DNA from 3 places in the Hydrogenophaga sp. R2 genome. Region 1 is predicted to be linked to each of the others. Evidence: predicted binding sites of a transcription regulator. Region 1 holds the regulator's gene; each other region holds the start of a gene.
The links. Region 1 encodes sigma-54, which starts transcription at its own class of promoters, with help from an activator protein. Its sites were predicted from a motif close to TGGCANGNAANCTGCTTT; they were not measured.
Positions count from the first base shown of each region.

Region 1 (5,734 bases):
ACTCCCGTTTCCCGTCCCCGCCATGCCCTGGGCGGCACCCTCATCGGCTTCGTGGCCGGTCTCCTGGTGGGCCTGGGCGCGGCGCTGGCCGTGGCCGTGTATGTGACCAAGGTGCCGGTGCCCTTCGTGGACCGGGGCCTGTCCCGCGATGCCGGCGCCGATGCCAAGGAAGCCGAGCGCAACAAGGGCTGGAACCCGAACGCCGCGGCCACCCGCACGCCGGGTGCAGCCCCTGCGCCGGCCGCACCGGCCACGGGCGACACGGCGGCCGGCACGGTGTCGGTCCCGCCCGCCGACGGCAAGCCCCTGCCGGCGCCCGCCACCGCCCCGGCCGCTGGCAAGACCCCGGCCGACCCGCTGGGCGACCTGATGCAGCAGCGCACCGGTCAGGCGCCCGCCGCCGGTGCCGCCACCCCGCCCACGGCGGCCGCCGCACCCGGTCTGGACCCGTTCAACTACTTCGTGCAGGCCGGGGCCTTCCGCACCCCCGAAGACGCCGAGACCCAGCGCGCCAAGCTGGCCATGATGGGCATCGACGCCCAGGTCAGCGAACGCGAGCAGAACGGCCGCACCGTGTACCGCGTGCGCGTCGGTCCGTTCACCCAGAAAGCCCTGGCCGAACTCACCCAGGAGCAGCTCAATGTGAACGGGGTGGAGTCGGCCCTGGTGCGCGTCCAGCGCTGACGAGCGGCCACCCGGGAACTTTTGTCCGGCCAACCCCGCCCAAACGCCATTCCCTTCAGGAGCCCCAACGCATGCAACGCCGTGATTTCTCCCGTTCCCTCCTGGCCGCCGGTGCCGTCACCCTGACCGGAACCGCCCTGCCGGCCTTCGCCCAGCGCGTCGCGCCCAAGGAAGGCACCGATTACCAGCGCCTGGCCAAGCCGGCCCCTGTGCAGGCGCCGCCCAGCCAGGTCGAGGTGGTGGAGTTCTTCGCCTACAGCTGCATCCACTGCGCCAACTTCGAGCCCGCCTTCGAGGAGTGGATCGCCCGCCAGCCCGCTTATGTGACGGTGCGCCGCGTCCCGGTGGCCTTCAGCCCGGCCTTCGTGCCCATGCAGCGCCTGTACTACACCCTGGAAGCCATGGACCAGGTCAAGGCCTTGCACGCCAAGGTGTTCGAGGCCATCCACGGCCAGCGCCTGCCGCTGACCACGGCCGGCCCCATCACCGACTGGGTGGTCAAGCAGGGTCTGGACCGCGCCCGGTTCACCGAGATCTTCAACTCGGCCGCCATCGGCACCAAGGCCCAGCAGGCCGCCTCGCTGCAGGAGGCCTATGCGGTGGAAGGCACGCCCGCCATGGGCGTGGCCGGCCGCTACTACATCAGCGGCCAGGGTCCCCGCACCCTGACGGTGGCCAGCGCACTGATCGCCGAGGTCCGCAAGGCCTGAAGCCCTGCCTTTTTTGCAAGGCCTGAAGCCCTGCCTTTTTCTCTCTCGCGGGGCCCCGTTTCGACGGGGCCTCGTCGTTACAATGCATGCAAGTTTCGTGCCCTGGACGACCATGCCTGCATTCCCCTTTTCGAGCTTGTCCCGCCTGCCGGCCTGGTGCCTGCTGGCGGCCCTGTGCAGCGCGCCGACGGCCCATGCCGAAAAAGCCGACCGCGACAAGCCCATGAATGCCGAGGCCGACGCCCTGCGCTACGACGACGCCCGCCAGACCAGCGTCTTCACCGGCAACGTGATCATCACCAAGGGCACCATCGTCATCCGCGGTGCCCGGGTGGAGGTGCGGCAGGACACCGCCGGCAACCAGTTCGGCGTGGCCACCGGTCAACGGGCGTTCTTCCGCCAGAAGCGCGAGGGCGTGGACGAATTCATCGAAGGCGAGGCCCAACGCATCGATTACGACAGCCGCGCCGACACCGTCAAGTTCACCGGTGACGCCGTCATGCGCCGCTACAAGGGCACCCAGCTCAACGACGAGACCCTGGGCAACGTCATCGTCTACAACAACACCACCGACGTGTTCACCGTGGACGGCGGCGAGGCGGCCCGCGGTCCGGGCAACCCGTCCGGCCGCGTGCGGGCCATGCTCACCCCGAACCCCAAACCCGCTCCGGCCGGTCAGGCGCCGGCTGCCCGTCCGCCGGCCGACGGCGCCACGCTGCAACCCAGCCGCCAGATCGAGGGAGGCCGTCCTTGACCGCCAATGCCCAGGTCAGCCGGCTCGAGGCCAAGGGCCTCAAGAAGTCCTACGGCAGCCGGCTGGTGGTGAAGGATGTGTCCCTGGCCGTGTTCAAGGGCGAAGTGGTGGGCCTGCTGGGGCCCAACGGCGCCGGCAAGACCACCTCGTTCTACATGCTGGTGGGGCTGCTGCGGTCCGATGGCGGGCAGATCCTGCTGGACGGCCAGTCCATCGAGCGCCAGCCCATCCACCGCCGCGCGCGGCTGGGCCTGGGCTACCTGCCGCAGGAAGCCTCCATCTTCCGCAAGCTGTCGGTGGCCGACAACGTGCGTGCCGTGCTGGAGCTGCAGGAGGACGACGATGGCCGGCCCCTGTCCAGGGCGGTGGTGGAGCAGCGGCTGGATGCCCTGCTGCAGGAGCTGCATGTGGACCACCTGCGCGATTCGCCCGCCCCGGCGCTGTCCGGCGGTGAACGCCGCCGGGTCGAGATCGCCCGCGCGCTGGCCACCAACCCGCGCTTCATCCTGCTCGACGAGCCCTTTGCCGGCATCGACCCGATCGCCGTCATCGAGATCCAGCGCATCATCGGTTTCCTGCGCTCGCGCGGCATCGGTGTGCTGATCACCGACCACAACGTGCGCGAGACGCTGGGCATCTGCGACCGGGCCTACATCATCAACGACGGGCATGTGCTGACCAGCGGCACGCCGGCCGAGATCGTGGAGAACGCGGACGTGCGCCGGGTCTACCTCGGCGAACACTTCCGGATGTAAAGATGGCCCCCACGCGATGAAGCAAGGACTGTCGCTCCGGGTCTCGCAGCATCTGGCGCTCACGCCCCAGCTGCAGCAGTCCATCCGCCTGCTGCAGCTCTCCACGCTGGAGATGGCGCAGGAGGTCGAGCAGATGCTCGACGAGAACCCGTTCCTGGAGCGTTCCGACGACACCGCAGAGCGCGAGGCCTTCGGCATCGAGCAGACCGACGCCCCGGTGAGCGCCGGTGAGCAGATCGCCGACACCTTGCTGGCGCCCGGCGCCGACCGCCTGCCTGACACCGCCGGCCCGGGCACCGACGCGGGCACCGAGAGCTCGGAGGTCGATCTCGAAGCCCGCCTGGACGGCGCCACCCCGGTGGAGGAAAGCTGGGAGGGCGACGGCACGGTGGACATCGTGGCCGACGACAGCGAGTGGGGCGGTGATGCCCCGGCCCGCCAGCGCAACGACGGCGACGACGACACCGCCAGCGCCGCCGACCTGGCCAGCATCCCGGTCACGCTGCAGGCGTTTCTGCACGACCAGGCCCGCTGCCTGCGCATCTCCGAAGAAGACCTGCGGGCGCTGGTGTACCTGATCGAGTCGCTCAACGACGACGGCTACCTGGACGAAGACCTGCCCTCGCTCGCTCTGGGCCTGATGCACCTGGAAGGCACCGACACGGCGGTCAATGCCGATGCGGCCCTGGCCCTGCAGGAAGCCACCACCCAGCGCCTGGCCATTGCCCTGCAGTGGCTGCAGCACATGGAGCCCACCGGCGTGGGGGCCCGCAACCTGGCCGAATGCCTGCGCCTGCAGATCCTGGAGCAGCGCAACACGCCGGTGGCCCGTGCCGCGCTGGCCATCGTCGGGCACCCGCTGGAGCTCATGGCCAAGCGCGACATCAAGCGCCTGTGCGCCCTCACCGGCGCCGATGACGACACCGTGCGCGGGGCACTCGCCCTCATCTCGCGCCTGGAACCCAAGCCGGGCCGCCGTTTTGTGGACGTGGAGCGCAACGTGGTGGTGCCCGACGTGATCGTCGAGCGCGCCGGGCGCGGCTTCAAGGTGTCGCTCAATCCGGAGGTCATGCCGCGCCTGCGGGTGCACGATGTGTACGCCGGAGCGCTGCGGCAGAACCGCGGCGGCGGTGACGCCGGCCATGCCGGCATGCAGCAGCGGCTGCAGGAAGCGCGCTGGTTCATCAAGAACATCCAGCAGCGCTTCGACACCATCCTGCGGGTCTCCAGCGCCATCGTGGAGCGGCAGCGCAACTTCTTCATGCACGGCGAACTCGCCATGCGCCCGCTGGTGCTGCGCGAGATCGCCGACGAACTGGGCCTGCACGAATCCACCATCAGCCGCGTGACCACCGCCAAGTACATGGCCACGCCGTTCGGCACCTACGAACTCAAGTACTTCTTCGGCTCCAGCCTGGGCACCGAGACCGGCGGCAATGCGTCCAGCACGGCGGTGCGGGCGCTGCTCAAGCAGTTCATCGCGTCCGAAGAGCCGGGCAAGCCGCTGTCGGACAACCAGCTCTCCGACCTGCTGCGCGAGCAGGGCATCGAATGTGCCCGCCGCACGGTGGCCAAGTACCGCGAGGCGCTGCGCATCGCCCCGGCGAACCTACGCAAATCCCTGTGAACCAACTGCATCTCTTTCTGCCCTGCGCCGCCGGCGTGGAGGACTTCCTGGCCGACGAGGTGCAGCGCATCACCGGCGCCGAGCGCGTCTACAAGGCGCGGGCCGGTGTGTCGCTGCAGGCCTCGTGGCGCGATGCGCTGCAGCTCAACCTGCACAGCCGGCTGGCCCAGCGGGTGCTGGTGCGGCTCTGGCATGGCGGCTACCGCAGCGAACAGGACCTGTACAACGCGGCGTCCGAGGTGGCCTGGGAGATCTGGTTCACGCCGAAGCAGACCATCAAGGTCGAAATCACGGCGCAGCACAGCCCGCTGACCAGCCTGAACTTCGCGGCGCTGAAGATCAAGGACGCGGTGTGCGACCGCTTTCGTGCCAAGCGGGGCGAACGCCCGAGCGTGGACACCACCTGGCCCGATGTGCGCCTGTATGCCCACCTCACCACCGACACCGTCACGCTCTACATCGACACCTCGGGCGAGCCGTTGTTCAAGCGCGGCTGGCGCGAGGACAAGGGCGATGCCCCGCTGAAGGAAACCCTGGCCGCCGCCATGATCGCGGCCACCGGCTGGAACGGCGCCACGGCCGCATCGCTGGACGACATCGATCCGCTGTACGACCCCTGCTGCGGCAGCGGCACCGTGGCCATCGAGGCGGCGCAGATGGCGCTGCGCATCGCGCCGGGCTTGAACCGTCGCTTTGCCTTCGAGAAGCTGCTGCCCTACCAGTCCCATGTGTGGCAGGGCCTGCGGGATCAGGCGGTGCAGGCAGAGCGGGTGTGGCCCGAAGGCCATGCCCCCATCGTGTTCGGCAGCGACGTGTCCTTCCGCATGGTCGACTTTGCCCAGCGCAACGCCGAGCGCGCCGGTGTGGCCCACGCGCTCGATCTGCGCGGCGGTGACGCGCTGCAGCGCATGCCACCCACCACCCGCCCCGGCGTGCTGCTGCTCAACCCGCCCTATGGCGAGCGCATTGCGGCCGCCGGTGTGGCCGGCCAGAACGCGGCCGAGCGGGCGCGCCAGCGTGCCCCGCGCACCTTCACCGTGGGTGCGCGCACTGCGCCCGCCCCGGCCGAGCCGCACGGCCGCGAAAGCGCGCAGATGAGCGACGGCGCCGATGCCTCCGAATTCTTCGAACGCCTGGCCGCGCACTGGAAGGGCCACTACGCCGGCTGGACCGCCTGGCTGCTCACGCCCGACCTCAAGCTGCC
Region 1 is NZ_JBBHZN010000003.1:412,614-418,347, forward strand. Features, by position in the region: gene WD026_RS13275 (SPOR domain-containing protein) at 1-684, shown strand, start outside; gene WD026_RS13280 (thiol:disulfide interchange protein DsbA/DsbL) at 756-1,394, shown strand; gene lptA (lipopolysaccharide transport periplasmic protein LptA) at 1,507-2,148, shown strand; gene lptB (LPS export ABC transporter ATP-binding protein) at 2,145-2,903, shown strand; gene rpoN (RNA polymerase factor sigma-54) at 2,920-4,530, shown strand; gene WD026_RS13300 (THUMP domain-containing class I SAM-dependent RNA methyltransferase) at 4,527-5,734, shown strand, end outside.

Region 2 (5,734 bases), on a different contig from region 1:
ACGGCGCCACATGCACCACGCTCACGTCCATGCCGCGCTTCATGAGGCCGTTGGCGGCCTCCAGGCCGAGCAGGCCGCCGCCGATGACCACCGCATGCCGGTGGCGGGTGGCGGCGTCGATCATGGCCTGGGTGTCGGCGATGTCGCGGTAGGCCAGCACGCCCTGCAGCTCGCGCCCCGGCACCGGCAGCATGAAGGGGTTGGAGCCGGTGGCCAGGATCAGTCGGTCGTAGCCGGCCTCGATGGCGGTGCCGTCGGCGGCGGTGGCCTTCACCACGCGCCGGACCCGGTCGACCGCTGTGACCGTGCTGCCGGCGTGCAGGGTGATGCCGTGCTCGCGGTACCAGGCCCAGTCGTTGAGCACGATCTGCTCCAGCGTCTGCTCCCCGGCCAGCACCGGCGAGAGCAGGATGCGGTTGTAGTTGGGGTGGGGTTCGGCCCCGAAGACGGTGATGTCGTAGAGATCGGGGGCGATCTTGAGCAGCTCCTCCAGCGCCCGCACGCCGGCCATGCCGTTGCCCACCATCACCAGCTTCATCTTCTGTTTGACGCGCATGTCCATGTCGGTCTCCTCAGGCGGTTTTTTCCACGTGGCCCTGGCGGGTGTGGAGGAAGTCGATCACCGCCTTGCGGCAGCGCTGGTAGCGCAGGTCGTCGGCCAGGGCCAGGCGGTTGCGCGGGCGCTCGATGTCCACCGTCAGCACCTCGCCGATGGTGGCGGCCGGGCCGTTGGTGAGCATCACGATGCGGTCGCTCAGCAGCACCGCCTCGTCCACGTCGTGCGTGACCATGACCACGGTGCTGCGGGTGCGGGCCACGATCTCCAGCAGCTCGTCCTGCAGCCGTGCGCGGGTGAGGGCGTCCAGCGCGCCGAAGGGTTCGTCCATCAGCAGCACCTGCGGCTCCATGGACAGCGCACGGGCAATGCCCACCCGCTGCTTCATGCCGCCCGAGATCTCGCCCGGCCGTTGGGTGGCCGCGTGCGACAGGCCCACCAGCTCCAGCGCGGCAGCGGTGCGTTCGCGCAGGCGGGCCTTGTTCTCGGTGGCGCCAAACACCCGCTCAACCGCCAGGTACACGTTGTCGGCACAGGTCAGCCAGGGCAGCAGCGAGTGGTTCTGGAACACCACGGCGCGCTCCGGCCCCGGCCCCTTGATCTCGCGGTCGGCGCACAAGAGCACGCCGGCGGTGGGCCGGGTGAGGCCGGCGATCAGGTTGAGCAGGGTGGACTTGCCGCAGCCCGAGTGGCCGATCAGGGTGACGAACTCGCCCTGCGCCACGGTGAGGTGGATGTCGCGCAGCGCGGGGAAATCACCCTGGCGGGTGCGGAAGGTCTGCTCCACCGACTGGATGTCGATGAAGCGCTCCGGGTGCATGGGAACGGCGGTGCTCATGCCTTGACCTCCTCGTAGGTGAACAGGGATGCCAGGCGGATGAGGGCGAGTTCGAGCAGCAGCCCGACCACGCCGATCACACCGATGGCGATGATGATGGAGGCCACGTTCAGGTTGTTCCACTCGTCCCAGACCCAGAAGCCGATGCCCACGCCGCCGGTGAGCATTTCGGCGGCCACGATCACCAGCCAGGCCGTGCCCACCGCCAGCCGCACGCCGGTCAGCAGGTAGGGCAGCACGGCCGGGAACAGGATGCGGGTGAAGACCTTCCACTCGCTCAGATTGAGCACCCGGGCCACGTTCATGTAGTCCTGCGGCACCCGCTGCACGCCCACGGCGGTGTTGATGACCATGGGCCAGATGGAGCAGATGAAGATGGTCCAGATGGCCGCCGGGTTGGCGCCCTTGAACACCAGCAGGCCGATGGGCAGCCAGGCCAGCGGCGAGACCGGCCGCAGCAGGCTGATGATGGGGTTGAACATGCGCCCCAGGAACTCGAAGCGGCCGATGGCGAAGCCCGCCGGGATGCCCACCAGCGCGGCCAGGCCGAAACCGAGTGCCACCCGCTCCAGCGACATCAGCACGTTCCAGCCCACGCCCTGGTCGTTCGGCCCGGCCTGGTAGAACGGATCGGAGAACACCTGCAGGGCCTGGGTCCAGGTCTGGCCCGGGGTGGGTATGCCGTTGTCGCCGGTGCTGGCGATCAGCGACCACACCAGCACCAGGAAGAGCAGCCCGAGCACCGGGGGCACCACGCGGCGCCAGAAGCCGGCCATCAGCAGCGAAGAACGTGATGCCACCGCGCTCATGCTCAGGCCTTGATCTTGAAGCCGTCGGCGTACTTGGCCGGGTCCTTGCCGTCCCACACCGCGCCGTCGATGAACTTCGCGCTGCGCATCTCCGACTTGGGCAGCGGCGTCCTGGTGGCGTCGGCGGCCTGCTTGTAGATGTCGATGCGGTTGACCGCCTTGGCCACGGCCAGGTAATCCGGGTGGCTCTTGAGCAGGCCCCAGCGCTTGTGCTGGGTCAGGAACCACATGCCGTCGGACAGGTAGGGGAAGTTCACCAGCCCGTCGTTGTAGAACTTCATGTGGTTGGGGTCGTCCCAGGTCCTGCCCATGCCGTTCTGGTAGCGGCCCAGGATGCGCTGGTTGATGGCGTCCACGCCGGTGTTCACGTAGGCGCGCTGGGCGATGGTCTCGGCCATGCGGTTCTTGTTGACCAGGCCGGCGTCGATCCACTTGCCGGCTTCCAGGATGGCGGCCGTCACCGCGCGGGCGGTGTTGGGGTACTTCTGCACGAACTCGGCCGTGGTGCCCAGCACCTTCTCGGGGTGGTCCTTCCAGATGTCCTGCGTGGTGTTGGCCGTGACGCCGATGCCGTCCATGATGGCCCGGTGGTTCCAGGGTTCGCCCACGCAGAAACCGTCCATGTTGCCCACCCGCATGTTGGCCACCATCTGCGGCGGCGGCACCACGATGGCGCGCGCGTCCTTGAACGGGTCGATGCCGGCGCTGGCCAGCCAGTAGTACAGCCACATGGCATGGGTGCCGGTGGGGAAGGTCTGGGCGAAGGTGTATTCGCGCTTCTCGGTAGCCATGAGCTTGGCCAGGCTGGGGGCGTCCACCGCGCCCTTCTCGGCCAGCTTCTTCGACAGCGTCAGGGCCTGACCGTTGTGGTTCAGACTCATCAGCACCGCCATGTCCTTGCGCGGGCCGGCGGTGCCGAGCTGCAGGCCGTAGATCAGGCCGTACAGCACATGGGCCATGTCGAGTTCGCCATTGACCAGCTTGTCGCGCACGCCGGCCCAGCTGGCTTCCTTGTTGGGCACGATCTTCACGCCGTATTTCTTGTCCAGGCCCAGCTCCGCGGCCATCACCACGCTGGCGCAGTCGGTCAGCGGGATGAAGCCGATCTTCACCTCGGTCTTCTCCGGTGCGTCCGACCCGGCGGCCCACACCGGCTGGTAGCCCAGGCTGCCGAACAGGGCAGCGCCGCCCAGGGCCGCGCCCTGGCGCAGAAAGTCGCGGCGGTCGCTCGCAGCGGGCGCAGGGGTGCTGGCGGTGGTGTCCGTGGCCGGGGCGGTGCGGGGCGGAAGGGTCATGGCGGGCTCCTGGGTGGGCAGATGGAAAAACGGGTCCGGAAAAACACAACGGCGCCCATCGCCAGGGCCTGCAGGGCAGGCCGGCAATGGACGCCGTTGTCCGAGTCCGGGGTGGACGTTCGACCGGCAGACCGCCGTTGGCCCGCTTGTCGTGCCCATACCCATGCAGATACCGTGCCAGCCGCAGGGTCTTGTGCGCAGGGCGGTGCCAAGTCCTTGATTTGCCTGGGTTCGTGGCCCCGTCGGGCGGTGGGTGCGGCGGCTGGGCGAGCGGTGGGCGGGGGGCCTGTTTTGGTGCGCCGCACAAATCCGGTGCGGTCCCGGTGCGGTCCCGGCCTGGCCGGGTCAGCCGCGCGAGGGCAGCACCTCGGCCATGGCCAGCACCGCTTCGGCCACATCGATGAGCCGGCGGTTCTGGTTCATGGCCATCTGGCGCATGGTCTTGTGGGCCTGGTCTTCCGAGAGCTGCCGGTGGGCCATGAGCAGGCCCTTGGCGCGCTCGATGGTCTTGCGCTCGTTCAGGGTGGCGCGCACCGCGTCCAGCTCGTCGCCCATGCTCTGCAGGCGCCGGGCCTGCTCGCGCACCAGCTCCAGCAGCGACGGGTCCATGGGCGCGCGGAAACCGTCGCCCGCACCCGCCAGACCGGCCGGCAGGCCGGGCTCGGCGGCATCGTCGAAGAAGTCGGGGGCTTCCTGGCCCGGCTCGGTGCGCAGGCTGGCCGCCATGCGTTCCAGGCCGGCCAGATCGCGGGCGGTGCTTTCCAGCCGCAGGCTGCACAGGCCCTGCAGCTCGGCGGCCAGGGCGTCCTCCACCGTCTTCATGGCGTCGATGCGCCGGGTGCAGGCGTCGAACCAGGGCTGGCTGAGCGCCGCGTCCAGCGTGCCGCCGGAGGCCGTGGTGCACAGGATGCGGCGCATGCGCTCCAGCGGCATCAGGTGCTCGGGCTGCTGCGCGGCCTGCCACAAGTCCCGGATGGCCGGGCTGGCCAGGTCGGTGCAGACCTGCAGGCAGCGCTCCTGCGACTCGATGAAGTGCAGCAGGCGCTGCTGGCTGTCGGCGTCGGCCCGCCCGGCCGCAAACAGCGCCGAGCCGGTGGCCCGCTCCTGGCCGGCGAACTCCTTGCCCTGCAGGAAGTTCAGGAAGGCCACCAGGTGGCGCGATATCTCCGGGTCCCAGGCGCTGTCGGCCGCCTCGAACACCACGCCCAGCAGCGCCTGGATCAGCCGGGCATAGGCCGCCACGGTGCGGTCGGTGCTCCACTGGCACTGCGCCACCCGTTCGCGCAGGCGGGGCAGGGCGCTCATGCCCTGCATGGCGTAGGCAATGCGGCCGAACAGCCGCGCGCGGTGGCCGCTGCGGGCAGCGTCGGTGTCGAGCTGCTCGAAGGCCCGCAGCACCTGGTCCTGCAGGGCCTCGCTCTGGGCGACCTGCGCGCTGCGCTCGGCGGCCCAGCGCTGCCCGCGCGAACCCAGGTACAGGTTGGACAGCCCGCGCTCGCGCTGCAGGGCATGCACCAGCCGGCCGATGGCGCCCACCAGTTCGCTGGTCAGGGCCAGCCGCTGCAGGCCGGCGATCTCGCTGCGGCGCGCGGCGATCAGGAAGCTCAGGGCCGATTTCATGGACCGGTGGGCCAGCAACATTCGTGCCGCCCGTACACTCCCCGCCCATGCTGATCCTGGGAATCGAGTCGTCCTGCGACGAAACCGGTGTGGCGCTGGTGGATGCCGGCGGCACCGGCACACCGCGCCTGCTGGGCGCTGCGCTGCACAGCCAGATCGAGATGCACCAGGCCTATGGCGGCGTGGTGCCCGAGCTGGCCAGCCGCGACCACATCCGCCGCGTGCTGCCGCTGACCGACGCGGTGCTGGCCCAGGCGGGCCGCTCGCTGACCGAGGTCGATCTGGTGGCCTGCACCCGGGGCCCGGGTCTGGCCGGGGCCCTGCTGGTGGGCGCCGGCGTGGGCGCCGCGCTGGGATTTGCGCTGGGTCGCCCGGTGCTGGGCGTGCACCACCTCGAAGGCCACCTGCTGTCGCCCTTCCTGAGCGCCGATCCGCCCGAGTTTCCCTTCGTGGCCCTGCTGGTGTCGGGTGGCCACACCCAGCTCATGCGGGTGGACGGGGTGGGGCGCTACGAGCTGCTGGGCGAGACCATCGACGACGCCGCCGGCGAAGCCTTCGACAAGTCGGCCAAGCTGCTGGGCCTGGGCTACCCCGGTGGCCCGGCGCTGGCCCGGCT
Region 2 is NZ_JBBHZN010000001.1:1,225,336-1,231,069, reverse strand. Features, by position in the region: gene nirB (nitrite reductase large subunit NirB) at 1-562, opposite strand, end outside; gene WD026_RS05885 (ABC transporter ATP-binding protein) at 573-1,394, opposite strand; gene ntrB (nitrate ABC transporter permease) at 1,391-2,203, opposite strand; gene WD026_RS05875 (CmpA/NrtA family ABC transporter substrate-binding protein) at 2,206-3,498, opposite strand; gene WD026_RS05870 (nitrate- and nitrite sensing domain-containing protein) at 3,844-5,118, opposite strand; gene tsaD (tRNA (adenosine(37)-N6)-threonylcarbamoyltransferase complex transferase subunit TsaD) at 5,166-5,734, shown strand, end outside.
Region 2: the regulator sigma-54 is predicted to act here: its motif matches at 3,661-3,678, upstream of WD026_RS05875 (CmpA/NrtA family ABC transporter substrate-binding protein).

Region 3 (5,734 bases), on a different contig from region 1:
CGCGTGGCCGATGTGGGTGGCTGGCTGTCGGCTGCGGCCTATGCGCTGGCGGCGGGCTGGGGCGTGCCGGCGCAGCGCACGGTGCTGATGCTGGCCCTGGCCTTGTGGCTGCGCCAGGGCGCGCGGCACTGGCCCTGGCCGGTGCAATGGCTGGTGGTGCTGGCGGCGGTGCTGTGCCTGGAGCCCTGGGCCTGGCTGCAGGCGGGCTTCTGGCTGAGCTTCGTGGCGGTGGGCGTGCTCATGGCCACCGACGACCGCGCCGGGCACCCCGCGCAGGGACGCGGCGCGGCGGTGCGGCGCCTGCTGCGCGAGCAGCTGGTGATCACCCTGGCCCTGGCGCCCTTGTCGCTCTGGCTGTTCGGCGAAACCTCGCTGGTGGGGCTGCTGGCCAACCTGGTGGCGATTCCGTGGGTCAGCTTCGTGGTCACCCCGCTCACCTTGCTGGGCGGACCGATCCCGCCGCTGTGGGATGCGGCGGCCTGGGCCATGGCCCCTCTGCAGGCCTTGCTGCGCTGGCTGGCGGCATCCGGCATGGCCGTGTGGTCGCGGCCGGTCTGGCCGCTGCACTGGGCCCTGGCGGCCATGGGCGGTGGCGTGCTCGCGGTGTGGCCCGGGCCGCTGCTGTGGCGCGGTGCCGGCGCGCTGATGCTGGCCTGGGCCTTGGCCTGGTCACCGGACCGGCCGGCACCCGGACAGTTTCAGGTGCTGGCGCTGGATGTGGGGCAGGGCAGCGCGGTGCTGGTGCAGACGCGCACCCATGCCCTGCTGCACGACACCGGCCCGGCCTGGGTCGGGGCCGGTGATGCAGGCGCGCGCGTGGTGGTGCCCACCCTGCGCGCGCTGGGTGTGGCGCCCGACCACGTGATGGTCAGCCATCGCGACACCGACCATGCCGGTGGCAGCGCTGCCGTGCGCGCGGCCTGGCCCGGTGCGCAGTGGTCGTCGTCCGAGCCGGCCCTGGCGCCGCTACGTTGCCTGCGTGGCCAGTCCTGGGTCTGGGACGGGGTGCGCTTCGAGGTGCTCAGCCCGCTGGCGGACGACTACGGCGACGATGGCCGCGGGCGTCTGGTCAGCAACGCCATGTCGTGCGTGTTGCGAGTGGAGGCCGCCGATGGCACCTCGGCTGTGCTCACCGGCGATGTGGATGCAGCGCGCGAGACCCGCATGGCCCTGGCCGAGCCGGACCGGCGGGTCGATCTGCTCGTGGTGCCGCACCATGGCAGCCGCACGTCCAGCAGCCCGGTGCTGCTGAATGTGTGGCGTCCGTCGGTGGCCATCGTGCAGGCCGGCTTCATGAACCGGTTCGGGCATCCGGCGCCCGATGTGGTGGAGCGTTACCGGGAGCGTTCGGTGCGCCTGGTCGACACCCCGAGCTGTGGGGCCGTGGGCTGGCGCAGCAGCGTCCCCGAGGAGGTGGAATGCGAGCGGCTGCGCCGCCCGCGTCACTGGCAGGTGCCGGTGATGCCGGCCACCCAGCGCCACAGTGCGGACGCGCCATCGTGAGCCGGCGCCATGTCGAGACCGACATCGGTGTCCATCCGAAAGCCCAGGGCCCACAGCCGGATCGACTCGATCAGCCGGTGGGCCTCGATCACGGTGGCCTGGTCGCGAGGCGTCCGGGCATCGTCGGGCAGGCCGGCCTGCAGTCCCTCCAGCTGGTCCATCAGTTCGGTCCATTGGCGCAGCCAGGTGGCCTGGGCGGTCTGCAGGCGCTGCCACGACGGCGGGCCGGGGCGGTGGCGGTGAATGAGTTCCCGGTTGGCCTGCTCCAGGGCGCAGCGGCGCATGCCGGCCACCATCTGCTGCAGCTCCAGGCAGCGTTTCTGCAGCTGCCGGTTCAGGGCCGAGGGATGGGGGGCGAGCTGCACGACCGGCGGGCGGGCCAGAAGGCTTTGCACGCAACGCAGCGGAACCGGCCGCGATCCGGGCATCGCCCCGGTACCGTCATGGCGCACCGCGGCGGCTTCAGCCAGTTCGGCGGGCAGGGTGGAGGCGAAGTTCATGGCAGGTCGGGTGGGCACGGGCGAGCCGCGGTTCTCATGGGTGACCGTGGCGGCGCACCGCATCCACCGGCCGTGACCCTCAAGTTCCCGCCGGGCGACTGGCGGCGTGTGGCCCGATACTTGCTAAGCTCGAACCCAGGAGATCGCCCCCATGAGCCGACCGATGTTTGACGAAATGAACGCCTCGCCCGCCGAGGTGCGCCAGCACTACCTGCAGTACGCCCGCTGGCTGGCGCAGCAGCCGCCCGAGGTGATGGCGGCCCGGCGGCAGGAGGCCGAGGTGATCTTCCGCCGCGTCGGCATCACCTTTGCGGTGTATGGCGCCAAGGACGAGGACGGCGCCGGCACCGAGCGCCTGATTCCCTTCGACCTGATCCCCCGGATCATCCCGGCCGACGAGTGGCGGACCATGGAGGCCGGTCTGGTGCAGCGCGTGACCGCGCTCAACCGCTTCATCCACGACGTGTACCACGGCCAGGACATCATCAAGGCCGGCATCGTCCCGGCCGACCAGGTGTTCCAGAACGCCCAGTTCCGCCCCGAGATGATGGGCGTGGACGTGCCGAGCCAGATCTACTCGCACATCGCCGGCATCGACATCGTGCGGGCCCCCAACGCCGCCGGCCAGGGCGAGTACTACGTGCTGGAGGACAACCTGCGCGTGCCCAGCGGCGTGAGCTACATGCTCGAAGACCGCAAGATGATGATGCGGCTCTTCCCCGAGCTGTTCACCGAGAACCGGGTCGCCCCGGTGGCCCATTACCCCGACCTGCTGCTGGAAACGCTGCGGGCCGTGAGCCCCGCCACCACGGCCGAGCCCACGGTCGTGGTGCTCACCCCCGGCATGTACAACAGCGCGTACTTCGAGCACGCCTTCCTGGCCCAGCAGATGGGCGTGGAACTGGTCGAGGGGCAGGACCTGTTCGTGCGCGACAACTTCGTCTACATGCGCACCACCCAGGGCCCGCGCCGGGTGGACGTGATCTACCGGCGGGTGGACGACGACTTCCTCGACCCGCTGGTGTTCCGCCCCACCTCCACCCTGGGCTGCGCCGGCCTGCTGGGTGTGTACCGCAGCGGCAACGTGACCATCTGCAATGCGGTGGGCACCGGCATCGCGGACGACAAGTCCATCTACCCGTATGTGCCGAAGATGATCGAGTTCTACCTCGGTCAGAAACCCATCCTGAGCAACGTGCCGACCTTCATGGGGCGCGACCCGGAAGACCTCAAGTACATCCTGGCCCACCTGGACGAGCTGGTGGTCAAGGAGGTGCACGGCGCCGGCGGCTACGGCATGCTGGTCGGACCGGCCAGCACCCGCGCCGAGATCGAGGCCTTCCGCGAGGCGGTGGTGGCCAACCCGGCCGGCTACATCGCCCAGCCCACGCTGAGCCTCTCGACCTGCCCCACCTATGTGGACAGCGGCATCGCCCCGCGCCACATCGACCTGCGTCCTTTCGTGCTGTCGGGTCGCGAGGTGCAGATGGTGCCCGGTGGCCTGACCCGCGTGGCCCTGAAGGAGGGCTCGCTGGTGGTGAATTCCTCGCAGGGCGGGGGCACCAAGGACACCTGGATTCTCGAAGACTGAACACCCACCGAGGCCCGCCATGCTCTCCCGCACCGCTGATCACCTGTTCTGGATGTCCCGCTACACCGAGCGGGCCGAAAACACCGCCCGCATGCTCGATGTGAACTACCAGACCGCGCTGCTGCCGCAGTCGGCCGCCGTGGCCCAGGTGGGCTGGCAGGGTCTGCTGTCCATCAGCGAGCTGCTGCCGGCCTACACCGCCAAGTACGGGCAGGACATCACCTCGCGCAACGTCATGGATTTCATGGTCCGCGACGAGTCCAACCCGTCGAGCATCGTGTCGTGCCTGCACGCGGCCCGCGAGAACGCACGGGCCGTGCGCGGCGCCCTCACCACCGAGCTGTGGGAAACCCAGAACAGCACCTGGCTCAAGCTGGCCAGCTACCTCAAGACCCGCGACTTCGAGCGCGACCCGGGTGCCTTCTTCGAGTGGGTCAAGCACCGCTCGCACCTCTCGCGCGGTGTGGCCATCGGCACCATGCTGCAGGACGAAGCGTTCCACTTCTACCGCATGGGCACCTTCCTGGAGCGTGCCGACAACACGGCCCGGTTGCTGGACGTGAAGTTCCATGCCGTGGAGAGCGACTTCTTCGGTGCCGCCAGCGAGCTCGATCAGGAATACGACTTCTACCACTGGAGCGCCATCCTGCGCTCGGTGTCCGCCTTCGAGGTCTACCGCAAGGTCTACCGCGACGTGATCTCGCCCGAGCGCGTGGCCGAACTGCTCATCCTGCGCGCCGACATGCCGCGCAGCCTGGCGGCCAGCGTGGGCGAGGTGGTCAACAACCTGTCGGTGGTGGCCAACGACCACAGCGGCGAGACCCTGCGGCGCGCCGGCAAGCTCAAGGCCGACCTGCAGTACGGTCGCATCGACGAGATCCTGGCGACCGGGCTGCACGCCTTCCTCACCCATTTCCTGGATCGGGTGAACGAACTGGGCGCCCGCATCAGCCAGGACTTCCTGGTGCCCTCGCACGGCTGAGCGTGACCCGGGCGAAGGACCTTCCCGGGTCCTTCGCCGTCTGTCGACAGCCGGGAGAACGCTTGCATCGGGCCGGTTACTCAGAGTTCGGAAACCTTCCGGATCACTGAACCTGCCTGATCGCCCATGGCCAAAGTCGCACCTCCCCTGCCTGCTGCGGTACCCCACAGAGCCCCCGAGGGCCGGTCATCGCATGCGGATGACGGTGTGCCGGGCCAGGGTCTCCCCCCGGTGCCTTCCGACAGGGGGCATCGGGAGGCCGTTCATGCCGGTGCATTCCGGGCGGTCCAGCCCCGAAGCACCGCTCCGCTGGGGCAGATCGCCCCGCCCGACAGCGGCGACCGACGCGGCGCGGCCGATCTGCCCGATCTGGGCGAACGGCTGGCGCAAGCCCGGCTCGAGTTGCCAGCCGCCCTGATCCAGGCGCATGACGACGCCATGGGAGCCCTGTTCCAGCCGGCACATGGCGGCGCGGTGTCGGGCGGCGCCTTGTCGGGTCGGGCCGTGCAGGCCGCTGCCACCCTGAACTCGCTGTACCACGGCTTTCTGGCCCGCCTGCCCGCCGGGCAGGCGGGCGCAGGCATCCGTTACCAGAAGGTGGCCTCCGCATTCATGGCCCATGCCTTGCTCATCAATCAGGTGGAGCGTACCGGCGCTCTCCCGGGTGACCTGGGTGGTTTCATGCGGGGTACCCGTCGGCTGCCGCCGTCCCGGCTGGACCGTGCCCCGTCCCGCCCTCTTTCGGGGTGACCGATCATGATCCCGTCGTGGCTGTTCGGCAGCAATGCGATCCGGTGGGAGTCGTGCATGGCGCACTTCGACCAGCACGGCATGGCCCTGCCCATTGTTCCCGACGCCCTCGAACACGCCCTGCGCAGCGGTCTGAAGGTCCAGGCATCGGGCAGCTTCGCCACAGCGGGCTGGCGGGGGCATGGCCGGTGGCAGGACCTGGTCGATGACTGGGTGCGCCGTCCTGAGCCGGTGCGTGCCTGGCTCGGTATTGCGGCCAGCCGCCAGGAACCGGTGGTCGAGGTGTCCATGGTCACGCCGTCGCTGGGCGTTTTCATGCGCCATCGGTGGAGCCGGTCACAGGATGACGCCATGGAGCGCCTCAGGGTCGGTGAGGCGCACCGATCAGCGGCCCAGCTGTTGTGGGAT
Region 3 is NZ_JBBHZN010000001.1:1,537,664-1,543,397, reverse strand. Features, by position in the region: gene WD026_RS07505 (ComEC/Rec2 family competence protein) at 1-1,503, shown strand, start outside; gene WD026_RS07500 (hypothetical protein) at 1,443-2,021, opposite strand; gene WD026_RS07495 (circularly permuted type 2 ATP-grasp protein) at 2,155-3,594, shown strand; gene WD026_RS07490 (alpha-E domain-containing protein) at 3,614-4,576, shown strand; gene WD026_RS07485 (hypothetical protein) at 4,808-5,326, shown strand; gene WD026_RS07480 (hypothetical protein) at 5,333-5,734, shown strand, end outside.
Region 3: the regulator sigma-54 is predicted to act here: its motif matches at 2,113-2,130, upstream of WD026_RS07495 (circularly permuted type 2 ATP-grasp protein).